DNA from 3 places in the Streptococcus sp. 20925_1_44 genome. Region 1 is predicted to be linked to each of the others. Evidence: predicted binding sites of a transcription regulator. Region 1 holds the regulator's gene; each other region holds the start of a gene.

The links. Region 1 encodes Rex, which represses fermentation and respiration genes when NADH is low (regulators of the CRP and FNR family bind a similar motif). Its sites were predicted from a motif close to TTGTGAANTANTTCACAA; they were not measured.
Region 2: the regulator Rex is predicted to act here: its motif matches at 1,609-1,626, upstream of adhE (bifunctional acetaldehyde-CoA/alcohol dehydrogenase).
Region 3: the regulator Rex is predicted to act here: its motif matches at 1,673-1,690, upstream of O3643_RS04310 (zinc-dependent alcohol dehydrogenase family protein).

The regions. Positions count from the first base shown of each region.
Region 1 is NZ_JAPVZQ010000001.1:357,764-361,047, forward strand. Features, by position in the region: gene radC (DNA repair protein RadC) at 1-249, shown strand, start outside; gene O3643_RS01665 (hypothetical protein) at 252-764, opposite strand; gene O3643_RS01670 (gamma-glutamyl-gamma-aminobutyrate hydrolase family protein) at 789-1,478, opposite strand; gene O3643_RS01675 (redox-sensing transcriptional repressor Rex) at 1,494-2,135, opposite strand; gene O3643_RS01680 (DUF4649 family protein) at 2,218-2,433, opposite strand; gene O3643_RS01685 (DUF1831 domain-containing protein) at 2,443-2,790, opposite strand; gene O3643_RS01690 (cysteine desulfurase family protein) at 2,796-3,284, opposite strand, start outside.
Region 2 is NZ_JAPVZQ010000005.1:116,745-120,028, reverse strand. Features, by position in the region: gene adhE (bifunctional acetaldehyde-CoA/alcohol dehydrogenase) at 1-1,573, opposite strand, end outside; gene O3643_RS07485 (MORN repeat-containing protein) at 1,873-2,286, opposite strand; gene O3643_RS07480 (low molecular weight protein-tyrosine-phosphatase) at 2,279-2,716, opposite strand; gene yajC (preprotein translocase subunit YajC) at 2,765-3,085, opposite strand; gene tkt (transketolase) at 3,210-3,284, opposite strand, start outside.
Region 3 is NZ_JAPVZQ010000002.1:303,019-306,302, forward strand. Features, by position in the region: gene O3643_RS04305 (DUF1033 family protein) at 24-401, opposite strand; gene O3643_RS04310 (zinc-dependent alcohol dehydrogenase family protein) at 538-1,596, opposite strand; gene nagA (N-acetylglucosamine-6-phosphate deacetylase) at 1,737-2,888, opposite strand; tRNA gene O3643_RS04320 (tRNA-Leu) at 3,159-3,242, opposite strand; tRNA gene O3643_RS04325 (tRNA-Gln) at 3,252-3,284, opposite strand, start outside.

The sequences.
Region 1 (3,284 bases):
ATCGGGTCTGCCACGAGAAGCATTGCTGAACCGAGAGAAATTCTCCACTACGCTTTGAAGCATATGGCAACATCTGTGATTCTGGTTCATAATCATCCATCAGGAGCAGTAGTTCCTAGCCCCAATGATGACCATGTTACGAAGCTTGTTAAAGAAGCCTGCGAATTAATGGGATTGGTCTTATTGGACCATTTAATTGTCTCTCATTCTGATTATTTTAGTTACCGCGAGAAGACGGACCTGATATAGGATTATTTTTTGAAGTTTAGGAGACCCTGCTCAATCGCTTGTAAAGCATAGGACTCAACTTCGTTCATAACAATTTTAGGAAGAGGATCAATTGTAGGGACCAGCAACTTTTCTTGCACGATAAAGTCAATAATAGAATTGAAGTCTTCAATTTTATAATACTTTTTTGAGTGGATCAAGATATCTCTGTAAAAAACAAGCGAAGAACGAAATCTGCCTTTAAATTTAGCATCTGCCTTTTTACAAAATTGTTTTGCCTTTTTAGACATTTCTTTCAGTTCTTTTTGTTTGTCCTTTAGTAAGAGTTTGTCGAGATACTCTTTATTCTTAGAAAATGTTTGGTAACTTTCTGCCGTTAAAAGACTATATAGATTAGAAAGTTGAAAATAAACTTCTATTTTCTTTTCCTTATAGGTTGAGAAATGGTCAATTTCCTTGCTCTTAACAGATGAGAAAACATTAACATCTAAATCTCTCAAAAGCTCATGAGTAGAAGGTGGGTTAAGTTCATTCATAATTAATTAACTAATTTATCGAAATTATAATTCATTGACGACATAGTCGAAAAGTGTTTTATCTTTGGGGCGATTTTCAAAGAGAAATTCAGGATGCCATTGAACCCCAAGATAAGGGAAGCCGTCTGTAGTTGTAACAGCTTCGATAATACCATCTTTAGGATCTTGTGCTACAACCTTAAGATTAGGAGCTAAATCTTTGATACTCTGATGGTGGAAAGAATTGATATGAGAGATTTCTCCATAGATTTCTCTTAGAATAGTATCTGGTTCGGTGATAAGTCGCTGAGTGGTGTATTCAGCGGAAGTATCTTGCCAATGATCTTCGATATCTTGATAAAGTGTTCCACCCATAGCAACGTTAAAGAGCTGAGTACCACGACAAACAGAAAAAATAGGTTTCTTTTGCTTGATTGCTTCTTTAATGAGGGCTAACTCAAAAATATCACGTTGAAGGTGGTAATCGTCGCTATCAATAGCTTTTGGCTCACCATAGTATTTAGGGTCAACGTTTTGTCCACCAGTTAGAATAAGCTTATCAATTAAACTAATGTAGTAACTGGCCATTTCTTCATCGCCAATCGGTAGGATAATGGGTATACCTCCAGCTTCATTAACTCCTTCAACAAAGCCTTTGGCAGCATAACTCATCATAAGATCATCATCTGGATGCGGGGTTTCATTTCCTGTAATCCCAATAACTGGTTTTTTCATAAATCAATTCGCTTTCTAATCCTCTTTTCGCATGAAATAGAGGAGGGTTTGAAGTTCGCTAGTAAGATCGACATACTGAACAACTACGTCTTTAGGAAGATGTAGGTGAACAGGAGAAAAACTGAGGATACCTTTGATACCAGCATCAACCAAAAGTTCAGCAACTTCTTGAGATTTAACACTAGGAACAGTAAGAATAGCAGTTTTAACATCACTATCCTTAATTTTATCCTTTATTTGAGAGATTCCATAGATTGGAACACCGTCGGGTGTCTTGGTACCAACCTCAGGATGATCATCTAGGTCAAAAGCCATGATGATTTTCATCTTGTTACGCTCATGAAAGCGGTAGTGGAGGAGGGCATGTCCCATATTTCCAATACCTACCAGCATAACATTAGTAATAGAATTATCATTTAAAAGATCAGCGAAAAAGTTCATGAGCTTTTTGACATCATAGCCAAATCCACGACGTCCAAGTTCGCCAAAGTAAGAGAAGTCACGACGAACAGTGGCAGAATCAATTCCAATCGCTTCTGCAATTTGTTTGGAATTAGCTCTTTCAATTTTCTCGGCATTAAATCTTTTAAAAATACGGTAATAGAGAGAAAGTCTCTTTGCTGTTGCTTTAGGAATAGCAGACTGTTTTTCTTTCACAAAATCACAACCTTTCTATCTACTATTTTATAGAAAGCTTGTGAAAATTGCAACAATAACGAAAAAAAACTAAGAAAAAATCTTAGTTTATCTTCGTTTCGTGGTAAGTTCTTAAAAAGCGGTAGAGGTTACCTAGAAGCCCTTGATAGATTTCAACTCCATCATGTGTTAATGAAGTAATATGAGTAGTATCGGGAAGAGTTACACAACCCGATAGAGAGAGCATAAGAGCTTCATAGTCTTCATATTCTTGCACACGCTCTACTTGATAGGAGTCCTTGTAAGTTAATCGAAACATAATGACCTTCTATCTTTCGCTTTTTGTAAATACGCCACGTTCAACCAGGCTATCCATCAAAAAGTAAAATTTCTCTTGGTGGATATGAGTTTCTTCTGATTTGAAGATATCAACTAAACGTAGACCAAATTTATCAGTGATATTGATTTTTACACCAGTTAAGTCTTTGTTGATGATAATCTTAAGTTGGAATCCTTCTCCGCTATTTGGAACTTTTTCAAGTAGACGCGTTAATTCATAGTTCCCAACTTTAGTTTCAAAAAAAGTATTATCTTTAAGCGTAAATTTTTTAACAGTTGGACTAAGTGTGTATTCGTAACGACAATTTTTAAGTTTAATCGTTTGCTCAAATGCCATTAAGTTTATCCTCCGATGATATTTTTAAGAGTTTTAGCAAGAGTTATCATTTCTTGTTCCGTATTTTGAGGTGAAATGCTGACGCGTACAGACTCGTGTAAGCGAGGAGATTCTTCTCCGTAGAAGGCTTGAAGAACATGACTGACCTGAACAACACCAGCTGTACAAGCAGAACCTGTTGAAATAGAAATACCTTCAAGGTCTAAACGAAGTAGTAGTAGATCGTTGCGTTGTCCCGGAAATCCAATATTTAGGACATAAGGGAGTTGATCTTTACCTTGATTGAGGTAATAGGTTGATCCAGCCATCTCAGTTAGAAAAACTTTCTGTAGTTTTTGAACTTTGTTAAAGTTAGTCTCTAGATGATCTATATCGTCCTTAAGAGCTGCAACCATACCTATAATTGCGGGAAGGTTTTCTGTCCCTGCTCTTTTTTTCTGTTCTTGATCTCCACCATGTAGATAAGGATCAAAATCTGTAGAAGCAGCGTATAG
Region 2 (3,284 bases), on a different contig from region 1:
AAACAACCTTATTACGACGAAGGTCAAGTTGCTCGATGATACGATCAAGGAAGCCAAGCTCTACCATAGCGTGGTCAGTAACGATCATGACACGCTCAACGTCACGACATTTTTGAAGGTATTGAATTGAATCACGTTCAAAGTATGTTTTTGAAGGAAGTTTCATCCATTGCATGTTATTTCTCCGTCTTCCGACTTTTTTGATATTCAAGAGGTTAATGGCGCTAACGTTATCCCCAACTGAGTTACGTCCGTAAGAACCACATCCGAGTGTCAATGATGGCAAGAAGGCATTATAGACATCCCCGATACCACCGAAAGTAGAAGGTGAGTTACAGATAACACGAATAGCTTTAACAGCTTTACCAAATTCTTTAGTCAATTCTTCATCAGCTGTATGGATAGCTGCTGAATGCCCAAGACCGTTAAATTCAACCATTTGACGAGCTTTTGCAATACCGTCTTCGCGACTTTCAGATTTCAAAACTGCGATAACTGGTGATAATTTTTCACGAGTCAACGGCTCGTTTTCGCCAACTTCTTTACATTCTGCAGCAAGAATGTTTGTTCCTTCTGGAACAGTAAATCCTGCTTGTTCTGCGATCCAAGTTGCTGGTTTACCAACGATGTCAGCGTTCAATTTTGCACCAGCACAGTTTTTGCTGTTTGCTTTCACGCCGAAGCAGAACTCTTCAAGAAGAGCTTTTTCTTTTTTGTTTACAAAGTAAGTGTGGTAAGATTTGAACTCTGCTACAAATTCATCATAAATTTCTTTATCAATAATAACCGCTTGTTCAGATGCACAGACCATACCATTATCAAATGATTTAGACATTACGATATCGTGAGCAGCTTGGCGAATGTTGGCTGATTTTTCAACATAAGCTGGAACGTTTCCGGCACCTACCCCAAGAGCTGGTTTACCACATGAGTATGCAGCTTTAACCATGGCATTCCCACCTGTTGCAAGGATTGTTGCAATACCTTCGTGGTTCATCAATGCGCTAGTTGCTTCCATAGATGGTTCAGTAATCCACTGTACACAGTTTTCAGGAGCTCCTGCTTTAATCGCTGCATCACGCACGATTTGAGCAGCGTGAGCTGATGATTCTTGAGCTGACGGGTGGAACGCAAAGACAATAGGATTACGAGTCTTCAATGAAATCAAAGCTTTAAAGATTGCTGTTGAAGTAGGGTTTGTTGTTGGAGTGATACCACAAACAACACCAACCGGTTCAGCAATAAGAGTCAAACCTGTCACATCGTCTTCTTCAATAACACCAACTGTTTTAGTGTGGCGCATGTTATTTACCACGTGCTCACAAGCAAATAGATTTTTAGTTGCTTTATCTTCAAATACTCCACGTCCTGTTTCTTCAAAGGCATGTAAAGCCAATTCTCCGTGAGCATCAAGTGCTGCAACTGAAGCTTTTGCTACGATATAATCGACTTGATCTTGGTCAAGTTTACGCATTTCTTCAAGGGCAACCAAAGCTTTTTGCACCAAACCATCAACATGCTTTTCAGCAGCGAGTTTCTTTTCCTCTGGTGTTACAGTTTTTTTATCAGCCATATTTTCCTCCATAGCTTTCAAGGATTGTAAGTCCTTTGTTAGTTTTTTCACAATCTTATTATAACTCTTTTTTCAAGATTTGTAAACAGTTTCATAGAAATTTCACAAACTTTTTTTATTCGCTTGTGAAAATAATTTTGCACATCCCTACCCATACGCTTTTTAGCTTATACTTTGTGAATAATCTCGTAAAACTTTTATTTTTCACAAACTTCATTGTAAAAAGGTATTGAAAGGCGTCTTAATTTCCATGTAAGCGCTTTCTATAGGTTCGGTATATTACCCCCTCTAAGAGGAGGTTATTGTGCTTGTTGGAAGAGCCCTTGTTTAAAATCACCTTCATAGACAACTTCTTGCTCTGTAGTCAGTTTTCCTTTTCCTTCAGCTTGGCCATTAACAAAGTCACCTTCATAAACCCAGCCTTCTTTAGCTTGGTAGGTTCCTTTACCGTTAAATGCTCCATTTTTAAATTCACCAGTATAAGTGTCGCCATTTGAGAAGGTCATTGTACCTTTGCCATTCATCTTTCCACGAACAATACTTCCATCATATACAAGTGAATCGCCATCCAGTTTTAAAACTCCTTGCTTAGGCATATTCCCTACAAATACAAATATAGCACAAAGAGCTATGACTACTACTGTTGCAATTTCCAAACGAGGACGCGTTATATAGACACTGTACTTATCATAGAATTTCTTTAAATTATCCATTTTTTGCCTCATTTTCTAAACGTGTTAGCCAAGCTTGGCAACCAGTTAAAACTCGATCGTAAGTTTCATCAAAATCACCTGTATACCATGGATCAGGAACACCCTCAGAAGCAAATGCCTCTAGCTTGTGTTGTTGGTCTTGTGGACACATTCGAGTCAAATCTAGAAGATTGGACTCGTCCATCCCAATGACATAATCAAAATATTCAAAATCATCCTTAGAAATTTGCTGTGATGTTTTTGATGAATCATAAGGAATCTCGTGAGCTTTAAAAATTTTCTGAGTTCCTTTGTGAATTGGATTTCCATGTTCCCAAGAAGAAGTTGCTCTACTTTCAATCTCATAATCATCGGTTAAAGATTTCATAACAAATTCTGCCATAGGACTACGGCAAATATTACCAAGACATACAAAAACAACTTTCTTCATTATTGTTCCCCATCTTCATAGAAAAAGGGGTATGAGATCCACCCCGTTTTATTCTTCAATCGCGCTTTCACCATCGACAACTGTACCTTCTGATGTAACAGCCTCTTTAAGTGGCAAGACAGATTTGATAGCTCCAAGTTCAAAAGTCAAGTAAACTCCGTCTACATCAAGTACGATCGTTCTGTTTTCGGTATCAACTTCATCAACTGTACCGTATAAACCACCGATAGTAATGACTTCATAGCCTTTTTGAAGTTTATTGAGACTCTCCATACGCTTTTGCGCTTGTTTCTTTTGAGAACGTTGCATAAAGAACATCAAGGCAAACATTCCTACAAGCATGATCACAAATGTTAAATTTGGACTAATATTTTCCATAGTATTTTCTCCTTTGTATTTTACATAGGACTACTATATCAAATTTCACTATTTTTTACAAGATTGCACCTTAGTTTTAGATCAATAAAAAACCAGAGCAAAGCTCTGATTTTTCTTATTTCAAGTTGTTTACGATTTCCACTAAGTTTTCAACTGTAAATCCATACTCTGCCAACACTTTTGAAGCTGG
Region 3 (3,284 bases), on a different contig from region 1:
AATACAAAAAAAGAACAACTTTATTAAAAAGTTGTTCCATCTTTTTTGATGCGACACGTCCGGTGGATTTCTAAACCCGTTTGTTTTTCATAACCAGGTCTGAATTTTTCATCTGGTATAACTTGACCATCTTCCAGTAAAGCCAAGGAATGATATTGCTGCAGAAATTCATCACATTCCTCACACCAACGCTTATCCTCCGGATTCCAAAATATGGTCATTAAGTCTCCTCGACTTTTATATAGTGGAATTTTCTTTTCCAGTTCAAACCAGCAAGATTTATAATACTTCAAGGCATCATAGTAATTTTCAAATTTCTTACTACTAATGACGTCTTCTTCCCATCCTTCTATGAACCACCAAGGTTCAAAATCCCCGTACATTTCTATAACTCGATACATAGTTTCATTTCCTTTGTATCGTATATTATAGCGAAATTTTAAGAACAATGAAAGAAATTTGCTTGCTTTCACGAATTATCTAATATTTTCAAAAAATCCAGCTATTCTAAAAAGAATAACTGGATTCAAAATTCGACTAACCTTCTGAAATATCGTTTTCAATGATAACCTTAATCGCATGATGATCTGCAGCCTTACCAAATACTTCATAGGCCTTTTCAATTTCACTTAGTTTGAAGTAATGAGTTACCAATTTTTCTGGTTCAATTTTATGGCTTTCTAAAGCTTTCAAAAGCTGAGGAGTTGTATTGGTAGAAACCAATCCAGTAGTAACATTAATGTTACGAATCCAAAGAGTGTCCAAATCAAACTGAACTGGTTTACCATGCACACCACAGTTGGCTACTGTTCCATCTACACCGATAATCTTTTGGCAGAGATCAAACGTTTCAGGAATACCAACAGCTTCTATAGCAACATCCACACCTCTACCATCTGTTAAATCATAAATTTCTTGAATTGCTTTTTCAGGGTCTGAAGAATTAATCTTATGAGTAGCACCGAAAGAAACTGCAGTATCCAAACGGTTATCATCTAGGTCTACCATGATCAATTTAGCAGGTGAATAGAATTGAGCAGTCAATAGAGCTGCTAAGCCAACTGGACCTGAACCAACGATTGCTACACTACAACCAGGCTCAACTTTTCCTTTTAAGACACCAATTTCATAACCAGTTGGTAGGATATCAGATAACATAACCAAGGCTTCATCAGACAAATCAGCTGGAGTGTGGTAGAGAGTATTATCAGCATGAGGAACACGAAGATATTCGGCTTGCATACCGTCGATCAAATGTCCAAAAATCCAACCTCCTTCGTCTTCACAGTGGGCATAGATTCCCTTTTTACAGTAGTAGCATTTACCACAGGCACATACACAAGAAACCAAAACCTTATCGCCTTTTTTGAAGTTTGAAACGCCTGCTCCAACTTCCTCTACAATCCCGATTCCTTCATGGCCAAGGATAGTTCCACTCTTACATGCAGGGACATCTCCTTTGATAATATGAAGATCTGTTCCACAAATAGTAGTTTTTACAATACGCACAATAGCGTCAGTTGGCTTGCGAATAACTGGTTTGTCAACATCAACAAATGAAGCAAGTCCTGGTTTAACATATGTATAGGCTTTCATAAAGCTTACCTCCGTTTTTTTATTTGTATTGTTTATATCATAATTGTAAGCCTTTTCATAAATAAAATCAAGTAATATGTGAAAGAAATAACAAACTAAATTAAAAAAAGTAGAAACTAAATTAGTTTCTACTTTAGAGATTATGCTTGATAACGTTTTTCACCATCAAGGTAAGTTGCTACCAATTCCAAATCCTTATCAAGAACGATAAAGTCAGCATCGTAGCCTTCACGGATTTGTCCACAAACGTCATCAATATGAACTGATTTTGCTGGGTTGAGACTGGCCATCATAACTGCTTCATGTGGATTTGCAATGCCCCATTCAACAACATTTTTCAAACCGTCTTTAAGTTTGAGAATAGAACCTGCCAAGTTCCCAGTAGATTTGAGACGTGCAGTACCATTTGAAACCACAACTGGGAATTCTCCTAGCATATAGTCCCCATCTTGCAAACCACCCGCTGTCATACAGTCAGTGATAAGAGCAATATTTTCAGTACCTTTTTGTTTAAGTAGAATGTCACAGGCCTTAGGATCAACGTGATGCCCATCGCATATCAATTCAGCATAAGTATGTGGCAATTCATACATAGCACCAACCATACCAAGCTCACGGTGAGTTAACCCACGCATACCATTATAAGCATGAACCCAAACACTTGCACCAGCGTCAACAGCCTTCTTAGCCTGATCAAAAGTTGCATTTGAGTGACCTAAAGCAACAGTAACACCTTCACCAGTAACCGTACGTACAAAGTCCTCAACACCTTCACGTTCAGGTGCAAGGGCAATTTTATTTAGAAGACCATTAGCAGCCTTCTGCCAAGCACGAAATTCATCCATGCGAGGATCTTTCATGTAAGCAGGGTTTTGAGCTCCTTTAAATTCCTCAGTAAAGTAAGGACCTTCAAAGTAAATCCCACGAATTTTAGCACCAGAAGCCTCTTGATAACGCGCACCAATATTTTCAGTAACAGCTAATAATTGTTCGTATGATGATGTTAGAGTAGTTGGTAGAAAACTAGTAACACCTGTGCTAAGAAGACCTTCACTCATTGTATGAAGAGTACCTTCGATGTTATTATCCATAACATCAACTCCACCAAATCCGTGAATATGTGTATCAACAAGACCAGGAGCAATACTATAACCAGTATAGTCAATAATTTCTGAGTCCTCAGATACTTGATCCACATGCTTACCAAATTTACCATCAATTAGTTCTAGAAAACCGCCACGGCGAACACCATGAGGATAGAAAAATTGATCCGCTTTAATATATTTAGGCATAATGATAACCTCCGTAATTCATTTTTCTAATATTTATTATGTCAATTACATTATAAACCTTTCTGTGTAATTTGTAAATGGTATAGACCTATTATAGTTAAATTTATAAAGAAATAATATAAGATTTAGTAAATATATAGTAAAGTAATATTGATCATTCAGGTTAACAATAAAATTTAGAAAAATATAAGTAATTTTAAGTAACTGCGAGAGAAAAAAATGGAAGAGAAATTAAAAAAACAAGGTCCGAAAACCTTGTCTTTAATACTATACCGGCGGCCGGGGTCGAACCGGCACGTCCTTGCGGACACTGGATTTTGAGTCCAGCGCGTCTGCCAATTCCGCCACGCCGGCAAATAGTAACTGGGGTAGCTGGATTCGAACCAACGCATGAGG